DNA from 3 places in the Arthrobacter sp. D3-16 genome. Region 1 is predicted to be linked to each of the others. Evidence: riboswitches for the same ligand, from Rfam matches in the RefSeq annotation. Region 1 holds a riboswitch; each other region holds the start of a gene.

Evidence for each region. Region 1 has a riboswitch for S-adenosylmethionine ahead of M1D32_RS03190 (cobalamin-independent methionine synthase II family protein). Riboswitches for the same ligand answer to the same signal wherever they lie in the genome.
Region 2: another riboswitch for S-adenosylmethionine. It lies ahead of M1D32_RS13040 (bifunctional o-acetylhomoserine/o-acetylserine sulfhydrylase); the one in region 1 lies ahead of M1D32_RS03190 (cobalamin-independent methionine synthase II family protein).
Region 3: another riboswitch for S-adenosylmethionine. It lies ahead of M1D32_RS07560 (aminotransferase class V-fold PLP-dependent enzyme); the one in region 1 lies ahead of M1D32_RS03190 (cobalamin-independent methionine synthase II family protein).

What each region holds. Positions count from the first base shown of each region.
Region 1 is NZ_CP096437.1:646,963-656,634, reverse strand. Features, by position in the region: gene M1D32_RS03215 (hypothetical protein) at 1-668, opposite strand, end outside; gene M1D32_RS03210 (RNA polymerase sigma factor) at 665-1,216, opposite strand; gene M1D32_RS03205 (YegP family protein) at 1,509-1,853, opposite strand; gene M1D32_RS03200 (adenylosuccinate synthase) at 2,133-3,422, opposite strand; gene M1D32_RS03195 (M14 family zinc carboxypeptidase) at 3,687-4,748, opposite strand; SAM riboswitch class I at 4,997-5,102, shown strand; gene M1D32_RS03190 (cobalamin-independent methionine synthase II family protein) at 5,114-6,319, shown strand; gene M1D32_RS03185 (uracil-DNA glycosylase family protein) at 6,532-7,164, shown strand; gene M1D32_RS03180 (DUF3151 domain-containing protein) at 7,297-7,719, opposite strand; gene fbaA (class II fructose-bisphosphate aldolase) at 7,720-8,739, opposite strand; gene M1D32_RS03170 (TrmH family RNA methyltransferase) at 8,901-9,569, opposite strand; gene M1D32_RS03165 (HAD-IIA family hydrolase) at 9,639-9,672, shown strand, end outside.
Region 2 is NZ_CP096437.1:2,727,709-2,737,380, forward strand. Features, by position in the region: gene M1D32_RS13025 (zinc-dependent alcohol dehydrogenase family protein) at 1-342, opposite strand, end outside; gene M1D32_RS13030 (MFS transporter) at 446-1,828, opposite strand; gene metX (homoserine O-acetyltransferase MetX) at 2,010-3,125, opposite strand; SAM riboswitch class IV at 3,138-3,253, opposite strand; gene M1D32_RS13040 (bifunctional o-acetylhomoserine/o-acetylserine sulfhydrylase) at 3,348-4,673, opposite strand; SAM riboswitch class IV at 4,717-4,832, opposite strand; gene M1D32_RS13045 (VOC family protein) at 4,998-5,636, shown strand; gene M1D32_RS13050 (HNH endonuclease signature motif containing protein) at 5,807-7,321, shown strand; gene M1D32_RS13055 (CPBP family intramembrane glutamic endopeptidase) at 7,403-8,182, opposite strand; gene M1D32_RS13060 (DeoR/GlpR family DNA-binding transcription regulator) at 8,291-9,079, opposite strand; gene hutI (imidazolonepropionase) at 9,174-9,672, opposite strand, start outside.
Region 3 is NZ_CP096437.1:1,574,517-1,584,188, forward strand. Features, by position in the region: gene M1D32_RS07530 (S1C family serine protease) at 1-149, shown strand, start outside; gene M1D32_RS07535 (hypothetical protein) at 211-579, opposite strand; gene M1D32_RS07540 (fluoride efflux transporter FluC) at 624-1,043, opposite strand; gene M1D32_RS07545 (fluoride efflux transporter FluC) at 1,043-1,474, opposite strand; gene M1D32_RS07550 (metal-dependent transcriptional regulator) at 1,471-2,187, opposite strand; gene M1D32_RS07555 (class I SAM-dependent methyltransferase) at 2,219-2,977, opposite strand; gene M1D32_RS07560 (aminotransferase class V-fold PLP-dependent enzyme) at 3,089-4,528, opposite strand; SAM riboswitch class IV at 4,565-4,678, opposite strand; gene hisN (histidinol-phosphatase) at 4,835-5,647, opposite strand; gene rsgA (ribosome small subunit-dependent GTPase A) at 5,696-6,811, opposite strand; gene aroA (3-phosphoshikimate 1-carboxyvinyltransferase) at 6,795-8,186, opposite strand; gene M1D32_RS07580 (DoxX family protein) at 8,194-8,742, opposite strand; gene M1D32_RS07585 (sigma-70 family RNA polymerase sigma factor) at 9,024-9,672, shown strand, end outside.

The DNA.
Region 1 (9,672 bases):
TCCTCCTGGGCAGCCGCTGCGCGGCCCTGCCCCAAGTGGTTGGCCGAATTCTGCCCGCCACTCCTTTCAGCATCCCCGTTTCCTTGTGTGCCCTGCCCGAAAGTGTCCGGTGCCGGCACGTCCGGGTTACGGGGCGGGACAGACGGGTCCGCCGCAGCGGGAGTGGCCGCAGGGATGCCACTGCGGGTGACGCTTTCTTCGGTGGCGCCAGGTTCCGGTTCGCCCTGAAGCATTGCACCCGTGGAGGGTCCGTCCCGGCCATCCGGCAGCGCCATGGAGCCCGGGGCGTCAGGCGCGGGAAGGCTCCAGGCGGGAGTCCAGTCTTCAAGCATGTGCTGGATTGAGAGGCTTCCGGATTGACCGGGGACGGCGGAACTGGCCGCTACCCCGCCTACGCCAAGTCCCATGCCTGCTATGAGGGCAAGGCCCACGACGGTCGGCCGGTGTGTCCGGAGCCGTCGTCGCCCGGCCAGTTCGTCCGTTTCGCTTTCCGTACTAGTGGTGGCTTCCGCCAGTAGTACGGCAAGATGTCCGGACGGGGCCGGTGCGGGCAGCGACGCCAGCGACCCCAGTGCCAGAAGGGCGGCACGAAGCTCGGGGTCCTTGCCGTATCCGGCGTCCAGGAGCATGTCCTCCACCATGTCGGGCAGGTAATTCACATGCGTCATGGCCTCAGGTACTCCTTCACGGCCGAAAGTTCCCGGAGTTTCCCCAGTGCCCGCCGCTGAAGCTGCTTTACCGCGCCGGCGGTCTTGTCCATGGCTGCCGCTGTCTGCTCAACGGTGAGTCCGGCAACGAGGCGAAGGGCCAGGACCTCGCGCTGGTCCTCCGGCAAACCGTCCATGAGGCCCATGACCTCGCGGGGTGAAATACGTTCCAGGGCGTCCTTCTCCGCGGAGGAATCTTCACGCTGATCCAGCTCAGGTTCGAAGGGCAACTTGGCCGGGGTGCGGCTTTGGCGCCGGTGATCGTCCACCATCCGGGCGTGTGCGACCGAGAAGATAAAAGTACGGAGTCCTGCGGCACCACCATGGATGGTGCCGAGCCGTGGCAGGACGGAGAGGAACACCTCCTGCATGGCCGCCTCCGGATCCTCGACGCCCCGGGCGGTGAGATAGCCCAGGACTTGTGATGCATAGGTCCGGTAGACCACGCTGAAGACGGAGGCCCCGGCGGCTTGGTCCCGCAGGGTCCCGTCTGTGAGTGCATCGGTCACGGACGTAGTGCTTTCAGTCAAGAGGGGTTCCGGAGCGGAAGAGGCCTGATCCAAGAGGGAACGCCTTTTCCCCGCATCACTTTACCCCTCAGTAGCCACTGCCCGGATCCAGCCACGCAAGCACTGCGGCCAGTTTTGGCAGCTGCCCCTGCCGCCGGAAAGTGAAAGAGCCGGTCTGGAACGTGATGGGGGACAAGTTCCAGACCGGCGCTACATAGGGGTAATCGCTGCCGGCGTCCGAAGGGTTACGCCCTGCAGGAAAATTTTCAAAAAACTACTTTTGGCCGGACGCTCAACGCGTAACTGCCGTGGTCCAGCGGGGCTTGGTTCCCTGCCGGCGCGGTCCTTTTGCCAGGATGAATGTGTGCGCGGCGGGATTGCGCCGGTCCTCACAATCAGCGGCCGCGGGGGCCGATGCCACAGGTGCCGCTGCTGGCGCACGAACCGTAGCACCGGCGGGGCAAAGGTCGGTGACCAGTCCTGTGCCCGCGCACTCGCGGACGGCGGCGATTCCGGAAACGAGGGCAGCCTTGTCCTCAAAGGGGCCGGAGACAGCCATCACTGAGCCGTCCGGGGCCAGCAGCCGGAACCTGAAAAACGAGTCCTGGTCAACGAACGCTTCGAACTTTCCGGCCATAACAAATCCTTTCGTCCTGCGGTTCCCGTCCGGCGTGCGCTTCTGCCGGGCGGCGTCGTAGCCCCCGCCAGTCCGGTTGCATTGCCGGTCCCTTTCCCGCGGCTCTGGTGGAACGCTCGGCGATCAGGCCACCGGGTGTACAGACGAGTGTCCCGGCTGCGTCCGCAGTCTCACAAGACCTCCCCCGTAAACGCTGTGTAAATTGCCGAAGGCCAGCCAACAGCAGCGGCGGGCCACCTTTTCAAGGTGGCCCGCCGCCGTCGTAATTTTCCTGGCGCGTTAGTCGTTGATGAGGTCGTTCACCACGATGGTCTGGTCCCGGTCCGGCCCAACGCCGATGGCGGAGAAGCGCGTCCCGGACAGTTTCTCCAGGGCCAGCACGTAGTTGCGTGCGTTCTCCGGCAGGTCCGCCAGCGTCCGCGCACCGGTGATGTCCTCTGTCCAGCCCTCGAAGTATTCGAAGATCGGGATTGCGTGGTGGAACTCGGTCTGCGTCATGGGCATTTCGTCGTGGCGTACGCCGTCAACGTCATAGGCCACGCACACCGGAATTTGCTCGATCCCGGTGAGCACGTCCAGCTTCGTGACGAAGTAGTCCGTGAAGCCGTTGACGCGCGAGGCGTGGCGGGCCAGGACGGCGTCGTACCAGCCGCAGCGGCGCGGCCGGCCGGTGTTCACGCCGAACTCGCCGCCGGTCTTCTGAAGGTACACGCCCATCTCGTCAAAGAGCTCCGTGGGGAACGGGCCGGCGCCAACGCGCGTGGTGTAGGCCTTGATGATGCCGATGGAGCGTGAGATGCGGGTCGGTCCAATGCCCGAACCCACGGATGCGCCGCCCGCTGTGGGGTTGGAGGAGGTGACGAACGGGTAGGTTCCGTGGTCCACGTCCAGGAACGTTGCCTGGCCGCCTTCCATCAGGACCACCTTGCCCTCGTCCAGGGCCGTGTTCAGGACCAGGGTGCTGTCGATGACCAGCGGGCGGAGCCGGTCGGCGAAGGACAGGAAGTACTCCACGATCTCATCCACGAGCACGCCACGGCGGTTATAGACCTTGACCAGCAGCTCGTTCTTCTGGCGCAGGGAACCTTCCACCTTCTGGCGGAGGATCGACTCGTCAAACACGTCCTGGACACGGATGCCCAGGCGGGCCACCTTATCCATGTAGGCGGGGCCGATGCCGCGTCCGGTGGTCCCGATGGCGCGGCTGCCGAGGAACCGCTCCGTCACCTTGTCCAGCACCTGGTGGTAAGGAGCAACAAGGTGTGCGTTGGCTGAGACGCGGAGCTTGGAGGTATCGGCGCCGCGGGCCTGGAGGCCTTCGATCTCCTGGAAGAGTGCCTCGAGGTTCACAACGCAGCCGTTGCCGATGATGGGTACCGCGTTGGGGCTGAGGATGCCTGCCGGAAGCAGCTTGAGTTCGTATTTTTCACCGCCCACGACGACGGTGTGCCCGGCGTTGTTCCCGCCGTTGGGTTTGACGACGTAGTCAACGCGGCCGCCCAGCAGGTCGGTCGCCTTGCCTTTTCCTTCGTCGCCCCACTGGGCTCCTACGATCACAATTGCTGGCATGGGATCCTCCCCCATTCGTTCGGGCTGGCCGTGCCGTGCCACGAGGTGGCTCGCCTGGTGCAGCGCCGTTCATGAGAATGCCCCGAATGGACCGGCCTTCGCTGGTCCGCGGGCGGCACAGCGACGCAAGAGTTCCGGGGCTCTTACCACCCAAGTTTAGCCGATGGGGGACTTTGTCCACTCGTTGGGCCGCCGCGGTCCTTCTTGCAGGGTAAAGGACTCTCCTGCTCGGCAAAGGACCGCGGCGGACTGTCAGCGGTGATGCTACTCGTCGTCCGCTTCCCCGTCGGGGCGGGAGGTCTGGGTGGCGAGGCTGTCCCAGAAGGAGGTGTCGGCGTCGGCGATTGATCCATCAGCGATTGCTGCGGCGGTGGCCGTGAGGGTGGTGACCGTCTGCTTGATCAAGTATCCGTTGCTCCTGAGGCCCAGGGCGTAGCCGTCCAGGTAATGGTCGGACATGCCGCGCATCTCGAACAGGAGTGTCGCGATCCCGTACTCCACAGCGATCCCGTTGCGGCTGATTGTCTCGGCGCTGCCGCCGACGTATTTGCCGAGGTGGCCCCAGCCGGTGGAGTCGACGTTGTTGAACACAACGGCACCCAACTGCTTGGACTTCTCGACGACTGCAGGATCGGCGTTCGGTGTGGTGGGGTACAGGATGGATCCGGAAACCAGCTTGCCGTCGCGTTCGCTGCGTGTGCCCTGGTGGTGCAGGTCGATCATGTAATCGATCCGGTACTTGCGCATCACATTGTTGTGCAGCGCCTGCGTTTCCGGCTGGACCTTGGCTACGTGGTCCCGGTTGAGGTCCACCTCTTCGGCGTTGTACCGCGTCATGTTGCGGTCACCTTTGGCCAGGTAGTCGTCCAGGGGGAAGTTGACGTCCCCCATGGCGCCGTCTGCGTTAAGCATGGGAACGATGAGGATGTTCGCGCCGTCGAGAATGTCCCCGGACTTTCCGGTGCCCAGGTGCTTAACGAATTCCAGGGCACCCTCGGTGGTGAGCTGCTCGTTGCCGTGCTGCTGCGTCAGGTAAAGGATGGTGGGCTTGGCCGGATCGGACATGTATTTGACCAGGTGGATGTCCCGGCCCTTCACGGTCTGGCCGATGACCTCCAGCTCCATGGCGCCCTGGCGGGCGTCCTGGTCCTTGAGGAAAGAAACCATTTGCTCGTAGGTGGCAAGCTTCGATGTGGTGATCTGGCCATTGCCGTCATAGTTGGGGCCTTCGCCCACGGCCATCGCAGGTACCGGCGCGGCCACGGCTGCCAGTGCCAGGGCTCCTGAAACTGCCAGGGTCCTGAAGGTTGCCAAGGTTTTTCTCACAGTGCGTTCCCTCTTTCGAGTGCATTAGGTGCGGCCAGCCCGCGATGTCCCCCATTGCAGGCTGTGACAAAAGCCAACCAACCTGGACCAATCCTGTCAATGGACGTGACAGCAACCTGCAGCCAGTTATTACGTTCCGAAAGACAGGCTCTCCTGCCCTTGTTCCGGGCGGCACCGTCAGGAGTTTCCGCCCGACACATTCCGAAAGCGGATTTGCTTCCGGGCGCACCAGTGCATTTAAGTGAGAGTACCCATCCGGAGCGGCCGAGAGACCTGGATCGATGACGCCGCAGCAACCCACATAGTGCAGGTACGTCCTGCCTGCGAAGGTGCTACTGCCAGGACCGATGGAAAGGAATTCCAGCATGTCCCTGAACACCGACCACATCCGCGTCACCCACGCCGGATCGTTGCCCCGTACCCCTGAGCTCATTGCCGCCAACGCCGCACGCGAAGAGAACCCTTCCGACGTCGAGGGCTACAACGAACTGCTCACCGCTTCCGTGGTGGACCTGGTCCAGCGCCAGCAAAGCCTGGGCATTCATATCCCCAACGACGGCGAATACGGGCACGCCATGTCCGCTGCTGTGGACTACGGCGCCTGGTGGTCCTACTCCTTCGCCCGCATGGGCGGGCTGGAACTGGACAACGACGCCAAGTGGGCGGTTGAACCGAAGGAATCCACCCCGGGCAACGTCCAGCTGACCGGCTTCATCCATCGGCGCGACCGCGCCATCTTCGCCGAGGCCTACAACGATCCCACCAGCGGCATCTTCACCGGCGGCCCCAAGCCGTTCCCCAAAGTCACCGGGCCTCTTGTCTACACCGGCCAAGACGCCGTCGCGTCCGACATCGCAAACCTGAAGGCAGGACTGGCCGCTGCGGGACTGAAGGACGGGTTTGTTGCGGCGCTGTCCCCCGGGAGCGCCTCACGCATCACCAACGAGTACTACGCCACGGAGGAGGAATACATCTATGCCTTCGCCGATGCGCTCCGCGAAGAGTACAAGGCCATTATCGACGCCGGCCTGATCCTCCAGATAGACGATCCCTCGATCGCTGAGAACTGGGACCAGATCAGCCCTGAGCCGAGCGTGGCCGACTACCTCAAGTTCACCCGGATCCGCGTGGAGGCCCTGAATTACGCCCTCCGCGGCCTTCCCGAGGAGCAGGTCCGCTTCCACCTCTGCTGGGGCTCCTGGCACGGCCCGCACACCACCGACCTTCCCCTTGCGGACCTGGTGGACACCATGTTGCAGATCAACGCCGGCGGCTACTCCTTCGAGGCCGCCAACGTCCGCCACGAGCACGAGTGGCGGGTCTGGGAGGACACCAAGCTCCCCGAGGGCAAGGTCATCATCCCGGGCATCGTCTCGCACGCCACCAATGTGGTGGAGCACCCTGACCTGGTGGCGGACCGGATCGTACGGTTCGCGGACGTCGTGGGCCGCGAGAACGTCATCGCCTCTACGGACTGCGGCCTGGGCGGCAGGGTCCACCCGCAGATCGCTTTCGCCAAGCTGGAAGCCCTGGGCGAGGGCGCGCGCCGGGCCACCAAACGGCTCTGGTAGCTGCAGAAAAGTATAACGGGATCCGCCGGTTCCGTGCGCCGCTTGGATCGGGTGCGCGGGACCGGCGTTTCGTTTCGCAGGGCTTGCTAAACTGGTAAAGGCCGACCAGGAATCGGTCCGCCCCATTTCAACCACTTCGGATCTGCTGTGCCATCGTGCGCCCATTTTCGCGGTGGCAGCAACACCAATCCCCGCAGGAGACCCAGCACTACATGACAGCCCTGGCACCCGAATCTTTCCATGATCAGCTTCTGAACCGCCGCTACGAACCGAACGTTGCAGCCGTCAACGAACTGTGCGATTCCCTGCAGGGGACGAAGCCCGGCACCATTGTGCCCTATGTGGACCCCATGCACGACGTCGACGAGTGCCGCATCATCAGCCTGTACTCAAATATCGGCGAGGCTGACCCGTCCGGTTTCATCACTGCCGGTGATCACGACGCCGCCACGCGGATGCTGGGGATCCAGTGGAAGCTGGGGCTGCGGCCGGAGTTCGTTATGCCGTGGAACGTCCACCCGTGGCACGTCGCCGGGGAAGCCAACGGTAAGTTCACGCCGGACCAGATTTCCGCGGGCCTGAAGCCGCTGCTGAAGTTCCTGGCACTCGTTCCGCGTGCCTCCGTAATCGTGGCCCACGGCACAGAAGCCAACCGCCTGGCCAACCTGCTGCTGAAGACTGAGGTGCCGCTGCTCTGGCGCCGCGGCCTGAAGACCTACAAGGTGCGCTCCCTGAGCGGCCGCGCCTTCGCCGGCTCGCCTGCACGCCAGGAGGAGTACCTCGAGGACATGCGCGTGGCCTACGCTGACGCCATGGCACGCACCGGACTGCAGAAATCCAGCTAATCTCCCCAAGCCTCCGGGAAGTACGACGACGGCCGGTCACCTTTTCGAAAAGGTGACCGGCCGGCGTCGTTCCCCACCCGCCCCTAGCCTCGCAAGCTCGGCCAGGGAACCCTGCGGGCGTGGGCCCACATATTAGGAGCCCTCGATGGCTGCTTTTGCCGTGGGGTCCGAATCGTTCAGGAACTTCTCGATCCGTTCCGGTTCCTCAGCCTCGCCGATCGCCGCGGCAGCGCGCCCCAGCGAGTAAAGCGCCCGCAGGAAGCCGCGGTTGGGCTCATGCTCCCACGGGATGGGGCCGACGCCGCGCCAGCCGTTGCGGCGCAGCGAGTCCAGTCCACGGTGGTAGCCCACGCGTGAGTAGGCGTAGGAATCGATGGTGCGTCCCTCGGCCCAAGCCTCTTCAGCCAGGACAGCCCACAGCAACGAGGATGTGGGGTGCTTTTCCACCAGGTCCAGGGCTTCCTGGCCGGCTTCCAGCTGCTGGTAGACCTCGGTCTCGGCAGGCAGGAGGGTGGGCTCCGGGCCCATCAGGTTCTTGCGGAACTCGTCCGACATTTAGAAGGTCTTTCCGGCCGAGCCGAGCTGCTTGGTGGCTTCCACCACGCGGGCTGCCAGGCCGGCTTCGGCAGAGGCACCCCAGACGCGGGGATCGTAGGTCTTCTTGTTGCCCACTTCGCCGTCGACCTTCAGGACACCGTCGTAGTTGCGGAACATGTGGTCGGCTACCGGACGGGTGTAGGCGTACTGGGTGTCGGTGTCGATGTTCATCTTGATGGTGCCGTAGGAAACGGCGTCGGCGATTTCCTGGTCGGAGGAGCCGGAACCGCCGTGGAACACCAGGTCGAACGGGCTGTCCTTGCCGATCTTGGCGCCCACCTGCGCCTGGATGTCTTTGAGGATCTCCGGGCGGAGCTTGACCCCGCCGGGCTTGTAGACGCCGTGGACGTTGCCGAAGGTCAATGCCGTGATGTAGCGGCCGTTCTCGCCGGCACCGAGTGCCTCAATGGTGGCCAGGGCATCCTCGACGGTGGTGTAGAGCTTCTCGTTGATCTCGTTCTCAACGCCGTCTTCTTCGCCGCCCACGGTGCCGATCTCGACCTCAAGGATCATCTTGGCGGCCGCGGTGCGCTCGAGCAGTTCGCGGGCGATGCGCAGGTTTTCCTGCAGGGTCTCGGCGGAGCCGTCCCACATGTGGGAGTTGAACAGCGGGTTGCGGCCGGCCTTGACCTCAGCCTCGGAAGCAGCCAGGAGCGGCAGGACGAAACCGTCCAGCTTGTCCTTGGGACAGTGGTCCGTGTGCAGCGCGATGTTGACGTTGTAGTTCTTCGCTACTTCGCGGGCGAAGGCGGCGAAGCCCAGGGAGCCTGCAACCATGTCCTTGGTGGAGGCGCCGGACCAGTAGGCCGCACCGCCGGTGGAGACCTGGACGATGCCGTCGGACTCAGCCTCGGCGAAGCCGCGCAGGGCCGCGTTCAGCGTCTGGGAGGACGTAACGTTCACCGCCGGGAATGCGAAGCCGCCCGCCTTTGCGCGGTCGATCATCTCGGAGTAGATCTCTGGGGTTGCAATGGGCATGCTGACTCCTATGCTGAGGTTCGTCTGTGGGCTGGTAACCCTGGAGTACCGCTTACGGCTAGCACCATCCTAGCCATTACCGCGCAAAGAGTGTTCCGGGTTACGCCCCACCCGCACCCTTACCTCGCAAGTCCGCGCCGGCTCCCATCCCGCCTGCCAAGTTACACGTGCTGGTTGAACACGTGGCGGCGTACCCAGGCGTGCATGGCGATGGCGGCCGCCGAGGCAGCGTTGATGGACCTGGTGGAGCCGAACTGCTCGATGGACAAGGTGGCGAGGGCGGCCTCATGCACCTCAGGGGTAAGCCCAGGACCTTCCTGGCCAAACACCAGCACGCAGTCCTTGGGCAGTTCATAGGTTTCCAGCGGGACCGAATCGGGGAAGATGTCGATCCCGATGATCGCCAGGCCCTCCCCCTGCGCCCAGGCCACAAAATCCTCCACGGTGGGGTGGTGGCGGACGTGCTGGTAGCGGTCGGTGACCATGGCGCCCCGGCGGTTCCACCGCCGTCGTCCGATGATGTGCACTTCCTTGGCGAGGAAAGCATTCGCGGTGCGCACCACCGTGCCGATGTTGAGGTCGTGCTGCCAGTTTTCGATGGCGACGTGGAAGTTGTGCCGCCGTGAGTCCAGCTCCGCCACGATCGCGTCATGTTTCCAGTAGCGGTACTTGTCCAGCACATTGCGGCGGTCGCCGTCCGCCAGGAGGTCAGGGTCCCAGTGGTCACCTTCCGGCAGCTCGCCTTCCCAGGGTCCGACGCCGACTTCCGGCTTTTCGCCCGGCGCCTCCGGGTGTGCCTCTCCAGATGCTGCAGGCGGTTCGGACGTCATTCCGGGCGTTTGGTTCACCCTTCAACACTAGACTGGACCTTTCGGCTTTCATCACCGGCGGAGGTAGGCATGGCAGAAGCGGACAAGGTTAAAGGGTCACCAT
Region 2 (9,672 bases), 2.1 Mb from region 1:
ACGGTGGCAGAGTGCCGGACGGCCCGCCCGGCACGCACGGCAGTCATTACAGCTGGGGACGAAGACGAGGACAACGTGGTCTCCCGGGGAAACATCCGTGACACCCTCACCCACTGCGGCAACCCGCCCTACAGCCTCGTGCCCCAGGGCCATGGGTAGGGGCCTGACGCGGGAGCCGTCCACCACGGAAAGGTCCGAGTGGCACAGGCTCGAGTAGGTGATGGTGATGCCCAACTCGCCGGCGCGGGGTTCCGGCCGGTCAAGCTCCTCGACCCGGAGGGGCTGCGCTTCGGTGTAGCTGGTTCCGGACGGGACCGTGGAGTAAAGGACTGCTGCTTTCATGGGAAATCCTGACTTCATCGAAGGTGCTGACGCCCGACTGCCCGGGCCTGCGTGGTCGCGGGTCCGGGCAGTTGGTGCTGTTTGGCTCTGGTGGTGCCGTTAACTATTTCTTGCCGGCCGCGAGCAGGTCCGCGGTGCCCTGGGCGTCGGCTGCGTCCACATCGTGAAGTGAGATGCCGCGGGTCTCCTTGAGGAAGAACACGGAGATTGCGGTGACGATGCAGGCTCCCAGCAGGTACAGAGCCACCGGTGTGGAGGACTTGAAGGTCCCCAGCAGCGATGTGGCGATGATCGGTGCCAGCGAACCGGCGACGATAGAGGTGACCTGGTAGCCCAGGGAAACGCCCGAGTACCGCATCCGGGTGGGGAACATCTCGGCCATGATGGACGGCTGGCCCGCGTACATCAGCGCGTGGAACAGCAGGCCGATGGTGATGGCGGCCAGGATGACGATGTCATTGCCGGTGTCCATCATGGGGAAAGCGAAGAAGCCCCACGTGCCGCCGAGGATGGCGCCTGCCATGTAGACCGGCCGCCGGCCGAACGCATCCGACATCTTGCCCACGAGCGGGACGGCGCAGAAGTGGATGAAGTGCGCCACGAGCAGAAGCAGGAGGATGCGGGAGGTGTCCGTCTGAACGATGATCCTCAGGTAGGTAATGGAGAACGTCACCACGAGGTAGTAGAGGATGTTCTCGGCAAAACGCAGGCCCATGGCGGTAAAGACACCACGCGGGTAGCGGCGGAAGACTTCGGCCACACCGTAGCCCTTCTTTTCCACCGTAACTTCCTTGCGGGCTTCGATGAAGATCGGCGCATCCTGGACCTTGGTGCGGATGTAGTAGCCAACGATCACGATCACGGCGGAGAGCCAGAAGGCGACGCGCCAGCCCCAGCCGAGGAATGCTTCCTCGGAAAGCGTGGCCGAAAGGGTGAACAGCACGCCCGTGGCCAGGAGGTTGCCCATCGGTACCGCTGACTGCGGCCAGCTGGACCAGAACCCGCGGGACTTGTTGGGGCTGTGCTCGGCAACCAGCAGTACGGCGCCGCCCCACTCACCGCCGACGGCGAAGCCCTGCACGAAGCGCAGGAACACGAGGAGGGCCGGAGCCCAGTAGCCGATCTGGGCGAAGGTGGGCAGGCAGCCCATCAGGAAGGTGGCTACGCCTACCAGGATGATGCTCAGCTGCAGCAACTGCTTGCGGCCGAACTTGTCACCGAAGTGGCCAAAGACGATGCCGCCGATGGGGCGGGCCACGAAGCCTACGGCGTACGTGACGAAGGCGGCGATGATGCCGTCCAGTTCTGTCCCTGAATTGGGGAAGAACATTTTGCCGAACACCAGGGTGGCGGCGGAGGCATAGAGGAAAAACTCGTACCACTCAACAACGGTGCCGGCCATGGAGGCCGTAACGACTTTCTTCAGGCCTGATGCCTTGACGTCGGTTTCCTCTGGCCGCCGTGCGGCGGAGCTTTCCGTACTCATTTATGAACTCCTTCGGCGTCATCCTCGACACCACTGGGACAGGCTGTGGCGGATACACGTGATTTTGGCCACGAACCGCCGGGTCCCATTGAGTATGGTCTGCCTGTACGCCCAGCTCAACGGCGAATCATGCAGAGCCCATCTGCATTAATGCACACAATTCGGCTTTTGGGGCGGGGCGTTATGCCGAAAGGTGCTCCCGGAGCTGCGATCCGAGTTGGCCGATCTCGGTGAGGAATCCGTCGTGCCCGATGGGCGCCTCGATGAGGTGGACGTCCACCTCTCCGGGAAGCGCCCGGGCAAGCTCCCGTGACTGGGACGGGAAGTAGAGCCGGTCCGAGTCAACAGCAGCGACAAAAAAGCGTGCGTTGGCACCGGACAGGGTCTGGGTGAGGGACCCCCGCCCCCGGCAAATGTCATGACTCATGAGCGCCTCGGTGATGGCGATGTAGCTGTTGGCGTCAAAGCGCCGGACCAGTTTGGTCCCCTGATGATCCAGGTAGCTCTCCACCTGGTAGCGCCCGCGGGTTCCGAGCTGCTCGCCCTGAAGCGGCGACTCGGGAGCCTGCGGCGCGCGCCCGAACCGTCCGTCCAGTTCCAGCGGAGAGCGGTACGTGATGTGGGCGATGCGCCGGGCCAGGGCCAGGCCTTCCTCGGGAGCGGGTCCGTTGTAGTAGTCACCACCGTTGAAGTTGGCGTCCTGCCGGATGGCGAGGGTCTGTGCCTGGGCAAAGGCGATCTGCTCGGCGGTACTCGCGGCGCCCACGGAGATTACAGCACAGCGCTGCACACGTTCGGGAAAGGTGACCGCCCATTCCAGCGCACGCGCGCCGCCCATTGAGCCGCCCAGCACGGCAAACCAGCTCCCGATCCCCAACTGGTCGGCCAGCCTGGCCTCCGCCACGGTGCTGTCCCGCAGGGTCACCAGCGGGAAACGCGAGCCCCAGGGCGTTCCGTCCGGAGCGAGCGACGACGGCCCTGTGGACCCGTAGCAACCGCCCACAATGTTGATGGACACCACGAAGAAACGGTTGGTATCCACCGGCGCACCCGGCCCGGCGAGTTGTTCCCACCAGCCGGGTTCGTCCGTGTCGCCCCTGGTCACGTGGGTGCTGCCGGTCAGAGCATGTTCGATGAGGATGGCGTTGCTGCCGTCCGCGTTGAGGGTGCCCCAGGTTTCATAGGCCAGCGTCACGTCCGGCAGATATCCGCCGGCTTCCAGCTTCAGCCCCCCGATGGGGGCATAGCGGACAATCCCGTGTTCGGGGACGGTGGTACGGGTGACGGTAACCGTCATGGCAAGACCTCTTCTACGCGCTTGCCCGCCGTCGAATGACCGGCAGGCCAGGTCTTCACCCGGGGCACCCCACCGCGGAAGGAGGGTTGCCGGCCAGCAAGCCGGGGCTGTCACTGGCACTCATGACCTGGTTCGAGTGTACGAAACAGCCCCTGCCTGCCGCCAAGAGTGTGACTGGTTGTGACTTCCCCGGCCCGCTGCCGGGCTGCCGCCCGGGCCTGGTTAGGCGCCGGTGGCCTCCTTGGCCGCCCGGAAGCCGGCCTCGAGGTCAGCCAGGATGTCATCGATGTGCTCGATCCCTACCGAAAGCCGCACCAGGCCGGGGTTCACGCCGGCAACTACCTGCTGCTCGGGCGAGAGCTGGCTGTGGGTGGTCGACGCCGGATGGATCACCAGCGAACGGACGTCACCGATGTTTGCCACGTGGGAGTGCAGCTCCAGCGCGTCCACAAAGCGTTTGCCCGCCTCCGCGCCGCCGGCGAGGTTGAACGACACGATGGCGCCGGTGCCCTTGGGGCCGTACTTGCGGCCGCGCTCGTACCAGGGGCTGGAGGGCAGCCCGGCATAGGCGACGGATTCGACGTCGTCACGCGCTTCCAGCCACTGGGCAATTTCCAGGGCGTTGGCGACGTGACGTTCCACCCGCAGGCTCAGTGTCTCCAGCCCCTGGGCGATGAGGAAGGCGTTGAAGGGCGACACTGCCGAGCCCAGGTCGCGCAGGAGCTGCACCCGGGCCTTCAGGATGTAGGAGAGGTTGGCGCCCAAGGCACCGTCGGCGCCGAGGTCACGGGCATACACCAGCCCGTTGTAGGTGGGGTCCGGGGTGTTGAAGCCGGGGAACTTTGCAGGGTCCTTGCCGAAATCGAACTTTCCGGAGTCCACGATCACGCCGGCGATCGCGGAACCATGGCCACCCAGGTACTTAGTGGCCGAGTGCACCACGATATCCGCACCCCATTCCAGTGGCCGGATCAGGTACGGGGTGGACAGGGTGTTGTCCACGATCAGGGGAACCCCGGCCTCGTGCGCAACCTGGGACACGCCTTCGATGTCCAGGACATCCTGCCGCGGGTTGGAGACCACCTCGCCAAAGAACAGCTTGGTGTTGGGCTGCACTGCCTCGCGCCACTGGTCCAGGTTGTCCGGGTCCGCCACAAAGGTGACGGAGATGCCAAACTTTTTCAGTGTGTGGGCGAAGAGGTTGTAGGTGCCGCCGTAAAGGCTGGGGCTGGCGACGATGTGGTCCCCCGACTCGGCAATATTCAGGACCGCAAATGTTTCAGCGGCCTGGCCTGAACTGAGCAGCAGGGCACCCAGGCCGCCTTCGAGGCTGGCGATCCGCTGTTCCACCGCTTCCTGGGTGGGGTTGCCGATCCTGGTGTAGATGGGCGCCAGCTCAGCAAGGGCAAAGCGGTTCGCTGCGCTCTCGGCGCTGGGGAACACAAAGGACGTGGTTTGGTAAATGGGGAGCGCACGGGCACCCGTGGCAGCGTCCGGCTCCTGCCCTGCGTGGATCTGGCGGGTTTCGAAAGACCATCCGTTGGACAACTAAGGCTCCTTTGACATGGGCCCGGCATGCTCGAAGCACCGCGGGCCGCGCTTGCCATCCGGCCGTTGCCGGACAACCAGGTCCTCACCCGGGGCACCCCACCGCGGATGGAGGGTTGCCGGCCAGCGAGCCGGGGCTTGGCGCTGGCACTCATGACCTGAGGCCAGTGTAGGAACATGCACGCGACGGTTGACAGGATTATGACGAACAAGGTCCCCATGACTGCCGTCAGCAGGACCTTGGATTAATGCTGCTTTGGAACCGAAATCCCAGTAAGGCTACCCTTAGCTGAGAGCCCGATCACAAAGTGCCAAGATGTTGCCATGCGCATGGATCACGTCTCTTACGCCTGTGAACACGATGGCCTGGCTGCCACCACCGAACGTATTTCCTCTGCCCTCGGCGTTGAGGCAGTGAAGGGTGGGGTACACCCGCGGTTCGGAACCCGGAATATGATCATCCCGCTCGCTGGGCACAAGTACCTCGAAGTCGTCGAGGTACTGGACCACCCCGCTTCCGACAAGGCCCCCTTCGGGCAGGCAGTGCGTGCACGGTCTGCGGCGGGCGGCGGCTGGATGGGCTGGTGCGTCGAGGTTGACGACCTGGTTCCCTTTGAAGAACGGCTCGGACGCTCCGCCGTCAACGGAAACCGCAAGTTTCCTGACGGCCGCGAACTGGTCTGGAAGCAGATCGGTATCCTGGGGTTGATTGCGGACCCGCAGGTTCCGTACATGCTCAAGTGGGAGGGCGACCCGTCGCTGCACCCGTCCAACGCCTACGACAGCAACGTCAAGATGAGCTGCCTGACAATTGCAGGCTCCGCTGCCCGGGTTACCGAGTGGCTGGGCGAGCCGGTGGAGAAGCCGCTCGAAGACGTTGCCGTGGAGTGGGTGGCACCGCACGGAACCCCCGGGATCCTTTCGGTGACGTTCGAGACCGCTAACGGAGCCGTCACCATCTAATCCTGCTCCGTAGGCCCGGGCAGTCCTGCCAGGGCCTCGGCTTGGGCAGGGCTGCCCTTCGAAACTTCGGCCGCCATCAGCTGGTGACAACGGGGTCACCTGCCGATGGCGGCCGAATCCATTTCCAATAGCCCCTCGGGATTGTCGTACCCCTTTGTCATGATTGGTTTATGGGGAAAGCGGCGGTGGCGAAGGCGTTTGAGGACATCAATGCCGCTCTTGCTGTGCTCAATGCAGAGGCTGAGGGCTGTGGTTCGGAGGCGTTCTCCGCTGTTGATCCGCTGGCCGGCCTTGCCGATGGGTGCCTGGACATCCTTGCCGGCGGCGCCAGGGCTCAGGCCCGGGTGTCGGGATTGTTGGCCAAGGCCACAGCAACATACGCCGGCACTGCGCGGGCCGCTGCTTCGCCGGACGCGCCCGTGCAGGCGCAGGAAATGGCCATCGCGGCGGAAATCGGGTGCGTCCTGGCCCTCAGCGACCGGGCTGCCGGCGTGCTGCTTGCCCAGTCCTACGCCCTGACCACGTCCTTGCCCCTGACGCTCGCAGCCCTGCACAAGGGAATGATCTCCTGGCAGCACGCCAGAGTGATGGTCGATGAGACCGCCACCTTGGACCCGGTCGGGGCCGCAGCCCTGGAGGCCCACTTCCTGGACCCCGGCACACCGAAACCGGCCGCCGCGGCAACGATCGGGGAAATGCCGGCGTACCGGTTCAAAGCCAAAGCCCGGACCTGGCGGGAACGCCACCACCCGGAGAGCCTGGAGAAACGGCATGCCAAGAGTGTGGCGGACCGTCGGGTCGAACACGGGCCGGACCAGGACGGGATGGCCTGGCTCTCGGCCTATCTGCCCGCGGACCAGGCGTTGGCGGGCTGGAACAAGCTCACCGCCGACGCACGGGAATTACAGGGCCCGAAGGAAACCCGGACCCTCACCCAGTTACGCGCGGACCTGTATGCCAACCTGCTCCTCGGCGAAACCACCACAGGCCGTGACGAAACAGCGGCTGGAACAGCTGCCGGCACTTCGTTGATCCGGGCGCAGGTGCTGGTCACCGTGCCGGTGTTTTCCCTGCTGGGCCTGACCGATGAGCCGGCGATGCTCGACGGGTACGGACCCATCCCGCCCTCGATGGCACGTCATCTGGTCGCCGACGGGGCCGGCTCGTTTTACCGGGTGCTGGTGGATCCGCGGGATGGGGCTCCGTTGGAGATCGGCCGGACCAGCTACCGGTTGACCAAGGCCATGCGGAACTGGCTCAGCTTGAGGGACGGCAAATGCCCGTTCCCCGGCTGCAGCAACAACTCCCTGGACAACGAAGCCGACCATCTCCTCGCCTGGCACGATGGCGGCAACACCGGCATCAGCAACCTCGGCCAGCCCTGCCCGAAGCACCACAAACTACGGCACACCGGCGGCTGGCAACCAACACCAGCCACCAGAAACGAACCACCCGGCTGGACCTCACCCACCGGCCGGCACTACAAAAGCGAACACCCGGACTGGGAACCACCCCACTGGCCCGAACAACCGCTAACGGATCTGAAGTCCAAGAGGACATTCACCCGGCGCTGGCCTCAGCCTGCGCCCGGGGATCTGCCGCGCGGCGACGTGGACCTTGTTCGCATCGGTTTATCCCTCGGAGAAGACGGCATCGAGCGGTTCCTGCACGCCCGAGGTGGATGACTCTTTCCGGGGAGCGGCATCCGCCCACAAGTGGTTCGACAGGCGCAGCCACGCGATACCGTCACAAACAGGCCGGCTGCATTACCCCAGCCCCACGGCCTTGCCGAACAGGCTGAAGCCAACGAACGCCACGATGTCCAGCAGTGCATGGGCTATCACGAGGGGCATCACCCGCCGGGTCCTGGTGTACAGCCATGCGAAAACGATGCCCATCACCACGTTACCGATGAAAGGGCCGAATCCCTGATACAGGTGGTACGTGCCCCGGAGCAGCGAGCTCACCATGATGGACATCGGCACGCTCCAGCCGAACTTGCCGAAGCGGTTCAGGAGGTATCCCACAACGATGACTTCCTCCACAACGGCATGGCGCATTGCGGACAGGATCAGCACGGGCACCGTCCACCAGTACGCGTCGAGGGCGCTGGGAATAATGGCCGTCGTGATTCCGAGAGCCCTGCCCGCGGCATAGAGGCCAAGGGACGGGACGCCGATCAGCGCGGCCAGCCCCAGACCCTGAAGCATGTCCCGCCCCGGCCGCTCGAAGTTGAATCCGAGTTTGCGGAAAGCCGAACCGGCGTTGCTGCCATCGCCGGAGGAGGCCTGCCGCTGGTCGGTCAGGAAGTAGATCACCAGCAGCACCGGCACCAACGCAAAGATGATGTCCAGCAGCTGGTACGTCAGGTCGAAGTACTCACGGGTGCTCTGCGAGCGGTTCAGGGTGGAGGTGCCCTCCGCCAGCGGGGCGCGGGTCATCTTGTCCAGGAGCTGCACCACCGAATACACGGCAGACTGGCCCAAGGACAGGCCCAGGACAATCCAGACTTCTATCCGCAGGCGACGGCGGGAGGGAACCAGCATGTACCCATCTTGCCTGCAGTTTCTGGATCCGGCCTGATTGCCCTGCGGTGTCCGGCCGGCTGGGCCGCTCCCTGACGCTAACGGCTTCCAGCCCAGCGACAACCACGCTCAGCCTGCCGCGACGATCACTTCCGTGCCCTTTGCCTCGAAGGCCGCCTTGTCGCGCGCCGAGATTCCCGCGTCCGTAATCAAACGGGTGAAGTTGTAGCCGTCCATGGTGGCAAAGGCACGCACCCCAACTTTGGACGAGTCAGCGAGTACGTAGGAGACACGGGCCCTGCTGGCGAGCAGGGCGTTGACGGACGCTTCCCCCTCCCCCGTATTGGTCGGCCCGACGTCGGGGTCGATGCCGTTGACACCGATGAAGGCGATGTCCAACACCACCTTCTGCATGATGATGTCCGTGTACGGCCCCACCAGTTCGTAGGACCGCGGATTGAGGATCCCGCCGGTAACCATGACTTTGATGTTGGGCCGGACGGCCAACTGCCCGGCGATGTTGATGGCGTTGGTAACCACGGTGAGGGTGGGCTGGTTGGAAGGCGCGTTGAGATCCTCGCGCGTGGCCAGGATCTGCGCCAGCGCGGTGCTGGTGGTGCCGCCGCAAAGCCCGATTACGGCGCCGGGGGCAATCAGCGCGGAGGCCGCCTGGGCAATCTGCTCCTTGGCCTCGGCATGATCATCGCGGTTGTACCGGCCCGGCAGGTCGTAGGCCAGCGCGCCCGTTGTGGCACCGCCCCGGGTCCTGGTGAGCAGCCTGCGCTTTGCCAGGCTGTCCAGATCGCGCCGGGCGGTGGCCGGGGAGACGTTGAGCGTGCTGACGATCTCTTCGACCTCCACCTGCCCGCTCCTGGCGAGGAGATCGAGTATGGCCGTCAGTCTGTCAGTGCGGGTCATGCAAGGGCCTCCAGCTACTCCCGCCACCGGTACGATGACGCTTTCTGATCATAACAGAACCCGAATGATCATCTAACGTCAGTTTATCGCCGGATTACCTCGCCCTCTTTCCAGCCCGCCATACAGCGTACGTCAGGGGCATGCCGGGACGATATGCAAGGTGCGTCGGCGAGGGTGCATTGAGCAGGTGGAGATCCGCGCGGTGTCCGACCGCGATCGAACCCACCGCGCGTTCGCCGTCGGCATCGTCTCCCTTGTCCTTGTGCAGCGCCAGGGCCCCACCGTAGGTCGCGGCCCGAACAGCTTCATGAACGCTGAGGCCCATCTGCAGCACGGCGGTGGTGACGCAATAGGCCATTGAGCTGGTGTAGGACGTGCCCGGGTTGCAGTTGGAAGCCAGCGCCACCTGGATGCCGGCGTCAAGCAGCACCCGCGCAGGGGCCAGGGGCTGGCGGGTTGAAAGATCGCAGGCGGGCAGGCAGGTTGCCACCGTGCCCCTCGCACCGGATCCGGAAGCGGCATCCCAGCCCGTCCAGGTCCCGGCCAGCGCATCAACGTCCTTATCCGCGAGGTAATTGGCGTGGTCCACGCTC
Region 3 (9,672 bases), 930 kb from region 1:
GCGGCCGCCCTGTCAGCGACGCCGAAAGCCTCCAGCGCCTGCTCTTCTCGGACGCCATCGGCGAACCGCTCCTGCTTGCCGTACTGCGGGACGGTAAGGAAATGCACCTTACGGCCGTCCCCGACGAGATGGTCAGCAACGGAAAGTAAGCGCCCGCTCCAGCAAAGGCGCCTTGGCCGGAAAAGAGCGGCCCTGCCTTAAAAGAGGGGCCTAGCCCTGCCCCGGCACGTCCGCGATGCCTACAAAACGGGTGCCCACGCCGTCGAACTCGCTGCGGACGTACCCCTCGCGAACGCGGGGAACTTCTTCGGGATTGTGGTGGCCGCACACAACATAGGTAAAGTCGGGCCACCACTTTTTAGGGCGCGCTGCTTCCTCGTACCCGCAGACGGCGCACTCAAGGTGGACCCAGACAGGCCGCTTTCCGGTGCGGTTGGCGCGGGACTGGACCAGCCACGGCGGCGGGTTGTCAAGAATTTCACCCAGTTCAGCTTCGGTCATCCATTTTGGAAGGCCGTGGCGCTGGGCCATTTCCATCGGTACATCAAGGGCAATGGCCGCGTCGCGTCTGCTAATCATCACCATCCACGATACGCGAGCCGGCCAAATTGCCTGCAGGAGCGCTAGGAAGCGAGGGCGATGCCCGCCGCTGCGGCCACGAAGCCCAGGACAAGGTTGGCCGCCACATTCAGTACGGCGGAGCCGAACCGTGCTTCAGCCAACAACCGCACCGTTGCCGTTGTCCATGAACTGAAGGTGGTGAGTCCGCCTGCCAACCCCGTTGCCACTGAAGCCTCCCATTCCGGGGCCAGCCCCAGTTTCATGGCCGTGGCGTGGGAGATGCCAATGATGAGGCAGCCCGTGACGTTCACCAGCAGCGTGGCCCAAGGCCAGTGCAGCCGCGCCTTGTGCCCCAAACCGCGCGGCGAACTGCCATCGGAGCCGTCCGCACTGATGGACGTGTGATGCGCGAACCAGCTGTCCACGCCGAAACGGACAAGCGCGCCGGCGACGCCAAACAGGCCCACCAGGGCAGCAGCCATCACGCCCTGCGGCTCTCGCCGATGTCATGGCCAAAGGCCATCAACCTGCCGAACCGCCACCCCAGGCCTGCCGCCGCCAGCCCCAGCAGCACTGACAGGGCCAGGTAGGCTGCCCAGACCGGATGCTCGCCGGCGCGGGCCAACTGGTCCACGGAAAACACCACGGCAGAGAAGGTGGTGAAGGACCCCAGCAGGCCGGGTCCCAGCCCCGCGCGTAACCAGAACGCGGTCTTCGGGCGGGCCATCCAGATTGTGGTCAACGCAGCCAGGACGAAGCTGCCGCCAACGTTGATTAACAGCGTGGCCCAGGGAACCACACCGGGAAGATCCGGAAACGCCAGCCCTAGTCCGTAGCGCAGTTCAGTGCCGATCAGGCCTCCGGCGGCGACAGCGAGCCAGGCGCGGCCCGTCGGCATTCCCGCCGGCTTCATTCAGCCGTCTCCAGCAGGCAGCCCGGGTGGGGATGGTCACTGTGCACCCACAGGGCTGACGTGATTTCATCGGCCAGATCGTAATCCCTGGTCCGGCCCGAGTTCCTGATCCGAACCACCAGGGCGCCGCCGAACGGTTTGCGGCCCACAACCTCCACTTCGGCGTCGAGGTCTATTTCCTCGGCGGAAAGATAGCGGAGAAGGTCCGGGTTTTCATCGCTGATCCTTGTGATCCTGCCGGTATGCCCCTGGTCCAGCTCACCCATCAGGTGGGCGCGGGGCATCAGCACTTTCCCGTCGGCGGTGGGAATGGGGTCACCATGCGGATCCCGCTGCGGGTTTCCAAGTTTTGCCGCAACCCGCTCAATGAACGTGTCCGAGACGGCGTGTTCCAGGAGCTCGGCTTCGTCGTGGACCTCGTCCCAGCTGTAGCCCAGCTGCTGGACAAGGTAGGTCTCAATCAGGCGGTGGCGGCGCACCATGGAGAGGGCCAGCCGGACGCCGGCGTCCGTCAGTGTGATGGCGCTGTAGGGCTTATGGTCTACGAAGCCCTGGTCCTTCAGCTTGCGGACCATTTCGGAAACCGATGAATTGGCGACGCCGAGGCGCTGCGCAAGCTGGGAGGACGTGATGGCCTTGTCCTGCCATTCCGTGAAGGAGTAGATGACCTTGACGTAATCCTCGATGGAGGAGGAGGGCGCGCTGGTCTTCACAGCTCCTAGCCTACCCGTTGCCGGTTCACCGTCACGCTTTGAAGGCCCGCCAGGTAAGGGTCAGATACGGCAGTTCGAGCACTTCATCCAGGCTGTGTCCCAGGTGGTCGTGCAGATACCAGTCCAGGTTGGCCAGCACTTTCGCCCGGGTGGTTTCGCTGGCACGCAGGTAGTAGCTTCTCGACTTCGTAAGCTCCACCAGGCCGGTAGTGCTGACGTGGTCCTGCCAGTGGGTGACATGGCCCTCAAGCCCTCGAAACTCGGGCCCCACATGCGGCCGGAAGTCCGGCTTGTACACATCCCCTGCGTGCATGATCCGGGAGAGCCGGTGGACCCAGGGGACGGATGTGTCCAGCTGGTTCCAGATGAGGCCCAGCGTCCCATGCGGGCGCAGGACGCGTGCCAGTTCAGTGCTTGCTGCCAGGGCATCGCACCAGTGCCAGGCCTGGGCAACGCTTACGACGTCGAAGGCCGCGGGAGGCAGGCCCGTCGCCTCAGCGGTGGCCTGGACTGCCGCGGCCGCGGGATAGTGCGCCCGTAACTGCTCGAGCATGTCCGCAGAGGGATCCACCGCCGTCACGGCCAGGCCCATGTCCAGCAGCAGCCCGGTGAACTTCCCGGTGCCGGCACCGGCATCCAGAGCCTCACGGGCGCCCGCGGGCACCAGCCACTCTGCGGCTTCTTCCGGATAGCCGGGACGGACCTGCTGGTAGTGCCGGCCGCCGTCCTGGAAGCTCTGGCCGAGCTCCCGCCGCCGTCCGTGGTCAAGCCTGGGCCCACCCCGTACCACGCGTGGCCTCCTTCGTCCGATGCCCTTGGGTATCCTTCGAATTTACCGCACCCACGGTAGGCGCAGGATCAGGAGGCAGAGCCAGCGCGAACCCTTAGCGGGCATGAGGGCTCAGTCATCACTGCAGGGGGCGGCCCCGGCGGTCCCCGGAGTGTTCGGTGCCCAGTGCGGGTAGGTCCGGGTGTCGTTGGCGGGAACCCAGCGCCCCGCGTCGACGACGTAGTCCCACCCCAGGCCGTTGTGGCGCAGCGCGTCGATGCCGGCAAGGAGCCGTTCTGCATCCTCAAGGCGTGAGCCGACGCCGAAACTGGCACGGAGGGAACCGGAAGGAAGCCCGAGCCGCTTCAGCAGCGGGTGAGCACAGAAGCGGCCGTCCCGCAGGCCAACGCCGTGCTCAGCGGACAGGTAGGCAGCCACGAGCCCGGCGTCGTAGCCTTCCACCGAGAAGTTGACCACGCCGATCGTGTCCGTGTCCGGGTTGGTGTCCTTGAAAATCTGGTGCACGGTCACGCCATCAATCTTCTGCAGGCCTTCCACCAGGAAGGAACGGATGGCCGACTCGTGCGCGTGCCACTGTTCCTGGTCCAGCCCGGCGATCACCTGGGTGGCGCGGGCCAGCGTGGCTGCGCCGAGGACGTTGGGCGAGCCGCCCTCATGGCGCGCCGGGCCCGTGGCCCAGCTGACGCCGTCGAGCCTGGCTTCCTTGACGGCGCCGCCGCCGGCGAGGTGGGGCGTTCCGGCGTCGAGCCAGTCCGCGCGGCCGACCAAAACGCCGGAGCCAAACGGCGCATAGAGCTTGTGGCCGGAGAACGCGAGATAGTCAACGCCGTCCCGGGCGATATCTATACGCCGGTGTGGCGCCAGCTGGGCTGCGTCAACCACAATCCGGGCTCCGTGTTCGTGGGCGAGTGCGGCGAGGGCCCGGACGGGCAGAATCTCCCCGGTGACGTTGGAGGCGCCGGTGACGGCGAGCAGGCTCACCCCGCCCTGCTCCAGCTCCGCCCGGACGGACTCAATGGTCCCGGCGATAGTGTCAGCGGCAACGATGCTCCGGTGGGGGACACCCTGCCACGGCAGCAGGTTCGCGTGGTGTTCGATGTCCAGGTACAGGACGTCGCCGTCCGGACGCCCGTCCGTGGCAGGCAAGCAACCGGCCAGGAGGTTGAGGGAGTCGGTGGTGTTGCGCGTGAAAATCACCGAGTCGTCGGGGCGGCCGCCCACAAAATCCCGGACGATGCTGCGTGCGTTTTCGTAAACAGACGTGCTGATCTGGGACGCGTAGCCGGCGCCGCGGTGGACGCTCGCGTAGAAGGGCAGGATCTCGTTGAGGTAGGCCGAGACCACCGAGAGAGCGGGAGCCGAAGCGCCATAGTCGAGGTTTGCATACCGGACGTGGCCGCCGGAGATCAGGGGCGCCTGGATTTCCGCACCCGTCACGGCAGCAAGGGGACGGCCGGCAACAGCGCGGCGGGCATCAAAGAGGACAGCGGCTTCAGCCTGGCTGGTGTCGGGCCGGGCGGGGGCGTTGGGGGAGACGGTGGCAGTTGTCACAGAGACCTCACTTCGAAAAGGACTCCCTGCTCCGGGAATCCGCGCTTGCCGCATCCGTTCCGGACCGGCCTGGTCGTCACCCGGGGCACCCCACCGCGGTTGGAGGGTTGCCGGCCAGCAAACCGGGGTTTCGCGCTGGCACTCGTGACCTGGTTAAGAGCGTAGGACATGGGACAGGAAGGTTTGAAGCCGGCTCAAATGTTAAGCGCTTTGTTACGGCTGCTGAAAAGTACTGCTTTGGCCGAAGAAACGACGGCGGGCGCCCCCCTTGGGAGTCGCCCGCCGCTGATTGTTCGGTGAAAGTGCTCAGAGAAGGTCGTCCAGGTCAGGGTTCAGCCTGCGGAGTACCTCGGAGTGCAGGATGGAGTTCGTGGCCAGCGCGTTACCGCCGAACGGCCCGTCCTCCCCTTCCAGCGACGTGAACCGGCCACCCGCTTCGACCACGATCGGCACCAGTGCGGCCATATCGTAAAGGTTGAGTTCGGGTTCGCAGGCGATGTCCACCGCGCCTTCAGCCACCATGCAGTAGGACCAGAAATCGCCAAACGCACGGGTCCGCCAGACGTCTTCGGTGAGTCCCAGGAAGTTGTCCAGGTTCCCGCGTTCCTTCCAGCCGCCCAGGCTGGAGTAGGACAGCGACGCGTCGGACAGGTTGGCGACGTTGGAGACGCGGAGGCGGGTGGCAGCAGCCAACGACCGGCCCATGTAGGCACCCATGCCCTTGGCCGCCCACCAGCGCTTGCCCAGGGCAGGGGCGCTGACCACTCCAACAACGGGTTCGCCTTCATCCACCAGGGCGATCAGGGTGGCCCAGACGGGGACGCCGCGGACGAAGTTCTTGGTGCCGTCTATGGGGTCGATGATCCAGCGGCGGGACCCGTGGCCGGTGCTGCCGAACTCTTCACCGAGTACAGCATCGCGGGGACGGGAGCGTGACAACTGGCCGCGGATGGCTTCTTCTGCAGCCTTGTCCGCGTCGGTGACCGGCGTCAGGTCGGGCTTGGTCTCCACCTGAAGGTCCTGGGCCTTGAAGCGGCTCATGGTCTGGTCATCCACGGAGTCTGCCAGGACGTGTGCCAGGCGCAGGTCATCGTTGTAGCTTGAAGCGGGTTGGATCATGTTTCCAAACTACCGTCTGCGCGCGGTTCTGCTGGGAGATCGGCACCGTCAGTTGACGCTGCCCAGTTCCTTCGCCTCCTGCGCCTCCAGCCGGGGGTCGGTCCCCAGGAGGCGCCGCAGGGATGCCAGCCGGGCTTCCCCGGTGGCGCCGGCATGTCCGCCCGCCACCCAGGCGTCCAGGCCGCAGTTCACGGCCGTGGCGGTGTGCTTGCAGCCCCGTTCGCAGTCTTCGATGCCGGGGGAGAGGTCCGGGAAGGAGCGCAGGATCCGGTCCGGGTCTACATGCGCCAGTCCGAAGGAGCGGATGCCCGGGGTGTCGATGATCCAGCTGCCGGCGGGTGCGTCGGCCAGCCGCAGGGCCAGCGCTGACGACGATGTATGCCGGCCCCGCCCCGTCACCGCATTGACCCCGCCCGTGGCACGCTCGGCCCCGGTCAGCGCGTTTACCATGGTCGACTTGCCCACGCCTGAATGCCCCAGCATGACTGTCACTTTTCCATCCAGGTAGCCGCGGAGCTCCGCCACGGCTTTGCTGTCCAGCCGCGCGGAGAGGCCGTCGTCCGAGCGGGCATCGATCCCCGAAGCGGTGGAGTCGGCCGTCCGGCTGATGATCACGGGGAGGTCGAGGTGGGTGTAGTTGGACAGCAGTTCCGTTGGATCCTTGACGTCCGCTTTGGTGACCAAGAGGATCGGCTCGATCCCGGCGTCGTAGGCCGCCACCAGGGCGCGGTCGATAAAACCGGTGCGCGGCTCGGGGTTGGCAGCCGCCACCACAACCACCAGTTGGTCCGCGTTGGCCACCACGGCCCGTTCCACGGGATCGGTGTCATCCGCGCTGCGGCGCAGAAGGGTCCTGCGGTCCTGGATCCTGACCAGCCGGGCCAGGGTATCCGGTTCGCCGGACACGTCGCCCACGAGGGAGACGAAATCGCCCGCCACCACCGGGTTGCGGCGCAGCTCCCGCGCCCTCGCGGCAATGACTACCCGTTCGTCGCCGGAGTCCTCGCCCACCACGGCCGTATACCTGCCACGGTCTACGGTGATGATGCGTCCCGTCACGGCGTCATCATGGCTGGGCCGGTCCTTGGTGCGGGGGCGCGAACCCTTCTTGCTGGGCCGAATGCGGACATCCGATTCATCCCAGGAATCAGTGCTGCGCGCCACCGGTAGAACCTTCCGTACCGGTACGGGACGGGCCTGTCTGGGCGAGCATGTCTGCCCACAAATTGGGAAAGTCCGGCATGGTTTTGGCGGTCGTGGCGATGTCCTCCACCTGCACGCCCTCCACGGCCAGGCCCAGGATGGCCCCGGCGGTGGCCATCCGGTGGTCGGCGTAACTGCGGACGACGCCGGCGTGCAGTGTGGCGGGCCGGATCACCAGGCCGTCGCTGGTCTCCTCGGCATCACCGCCAAGGCGGTTGATTTCGTTGACCAGCGCGGCCAGCCTGTCGGTTTCGTGCCCGCGCAGGTGCGCAATACCGCTGAGCCGCGAGGGACCGCTGGCCAGCGCACACAACGCAGCGACCGTCGGGGCCAGCTCGCTGGTGTCCGCGAAATCCGCGCCCTTGATTTCAGGTCCGCCGGTTACGGTGAGGACACCGTCGCGCAGGGTAACTTCCGCGCCCATCTCGGCCAAGATGGACCGCCAGAGATCTCCTACCTGCTGCGTCTGTTCCGGCCAGCCGGGAATCCGCACCGTTCCGCGGGAAGCCAGCGCCGCGGCAAGGAACGGGCCGGCGTTGGACAGGTCCTGCTCAATCCGCTGGTCGAAGGCCTGGATGGGCCCGGGGGCAACGACCCAATGGTTGGGAACCGAATCGTCGACAACAACCCCGGCACCCCGCAGGACGGCGACCGTCATGTTGATGTGGTCGAGGCTCGGTACAGGTTTCCCTACGTGCTCAAGGTGCAGGCCCTCGGTGAACCGTGCCCCCACCAGGAGAAGCGCCGAAACGAACTGTGAGGATGCGCTGGCGTCAATGACCAGGTGCCCGCCGCGTACTTCCCCGGTGCCCTCCACGACAAACGGCAGTGACGACGGCGTGCCGCCGCCTTCAGCGGAAACGGCCACTCCAAGCGCCTTGAGCGCCTCGATGATGGTTCCCATGGGCCGCTTCCGGGCATGGGGGTCGCCGTCGAACAGGCTGGCGCCGTCCCGCAGCGCCGCCAGCGGCGGAACAAACCGCATCACGGTGCCGGCAAGGCCGCAGTCGATCCTGGTGGAAGCCGACGCAGCATCCGCCGGGAGCGGCAGGACCTCTAGGTCCGGCCCGAACGCCCCGTCTCCCGGCACCTCGGTGATGGTTGCGCCCAACTGCCGAAGCGCGTCAATCATCAGCGCGGAATCCCTGGAGTGCAGCGGCGCGCGCAAACGCGACGGGCCGTTGGCCAATGCGGCAAGCACCAGGTACCGGTTGGTCAGCGACTTCGAACCAGGCACCGTAATGGTGGCATTCACCGGGCGGGAGGCGAAGGGTGCGGGCCAGTGGGGGAGGGATGGTCCGGAGTTGTCCTGGGTGGTGGCGGGCGCGGCTGTCATGTCCTGCTTATGCCCCTGTGGCCTGTTCAACGGCGCGGCGGACCACCTTATCGGCCTTGGAGAGCTTCTTGTTGGTGGTTTTCCTGGCATCGGCGGCAAGGTGGGCGGCGCCCTTCCGCGCGTCGGCAGCAAGGTGCTCCGCGCGCCACGCCAGTCCCGGTTTGCCTGCCGTATCAACGGAAGCAAGCAGGGCACCGCCGCTTAGTGAAAGGTTCTTGAGCAGCTGGTTGCGGCGGTTCCCGCGGCCTTCCTTGCTGCTGATGTCCGCGCTGCGCCACTCGACAAAGGTGTTGAGAAGGGAAATGACGGTCAGCACAGTGGCTGAAAGCCGGGAAAACTTCCCGAGCCCAAAGAGGACGCCCGCGCCCACCTGAGTGCCGCCGATCACCCGTGCCAGCGTCTTCTCGTCAGTACGGAACGGCAGCGCCGCCGTTGCCTTGCTCAGCAGGGGCGACAACTGTTGAGCGGTGTCATCGGCGTTCTTGAGCTTATCCATTCCGGCAATTACAAAACTGGAGGCCAGCATGGGACGGGCGAGTGTGCGGACAAAGGACATGGATTTCCTCCTGGATGGACGAACCGCGTCGGGTGCGGCGAAGTCCGTTCTAGTCTTGCACTTTTGGGGAATATTTGCCCAAGGCCCGGGGTTATGAATGCTGGGTCCGCGAGAGCCGGACCCGAACCACAAAGCACCGGACAACAGAGCGGAGTTGGGCCTTGAAGCGGGTGTTGGACGGAATTGACGCAGCAGGCCCGGTGGCCATGGACTTGTTGGAGGACGAACCCCCCGGGTACGGCTCTCCGCGTGCGCGGAGCCTGACAGTAGACTTGAAGGCAATGAGCACCTTGGATCCGGCCGTTTCGGCCATGTATGAGGCTTCCCAAAGCGAAGCCAAGAGCAGCGCTGACGCACGGCCCCGGCCTGCAGAGCCGACGGCGGAATCCCTGCAGCCCGAAGCGGAAACCACCGAAGAGGTGGTTGAGCTTTCCACGGAATCTGCGGAGGAACGCCGTGCCCGGTTTGAGCGCGACGCGATGCAGTATGTCGACCAGCTCTACTCGGCCGCGATGCGCATGGCACGGAACCCTGCTGACGCGGAGGACCTCGTCCAGGAGGCCTACACCAAGGCCTTCTCCGCGTTTCACCAGTACAAGCCCGGAACCAACCTCAAGGCCTGGCTATACCGGATTCTGACCAACACCTATATCAACCTGTACCGGAAACGGCAGCGCGAGCCGCTCCAGTCCAACTCGGACACTATCGAGGACTGGCAGTTGGCGCGGGCTGAATCACACACCTCAAGCGGGCTCCGCTCCGCTGAGGCGGAGGCGCTGGATCACCTGCCCGATTCGGACGTCAAGCGAGCGCTCCAGGACATCCCCGAAGAGTTCCGCCTGGCGGTCTATTTCGCAGATGTCGAGGGCTTCGCGTACAAGGAAATTTCAGACATCATGAACACGCCCATCGGCACAGTGATGTCCCGGC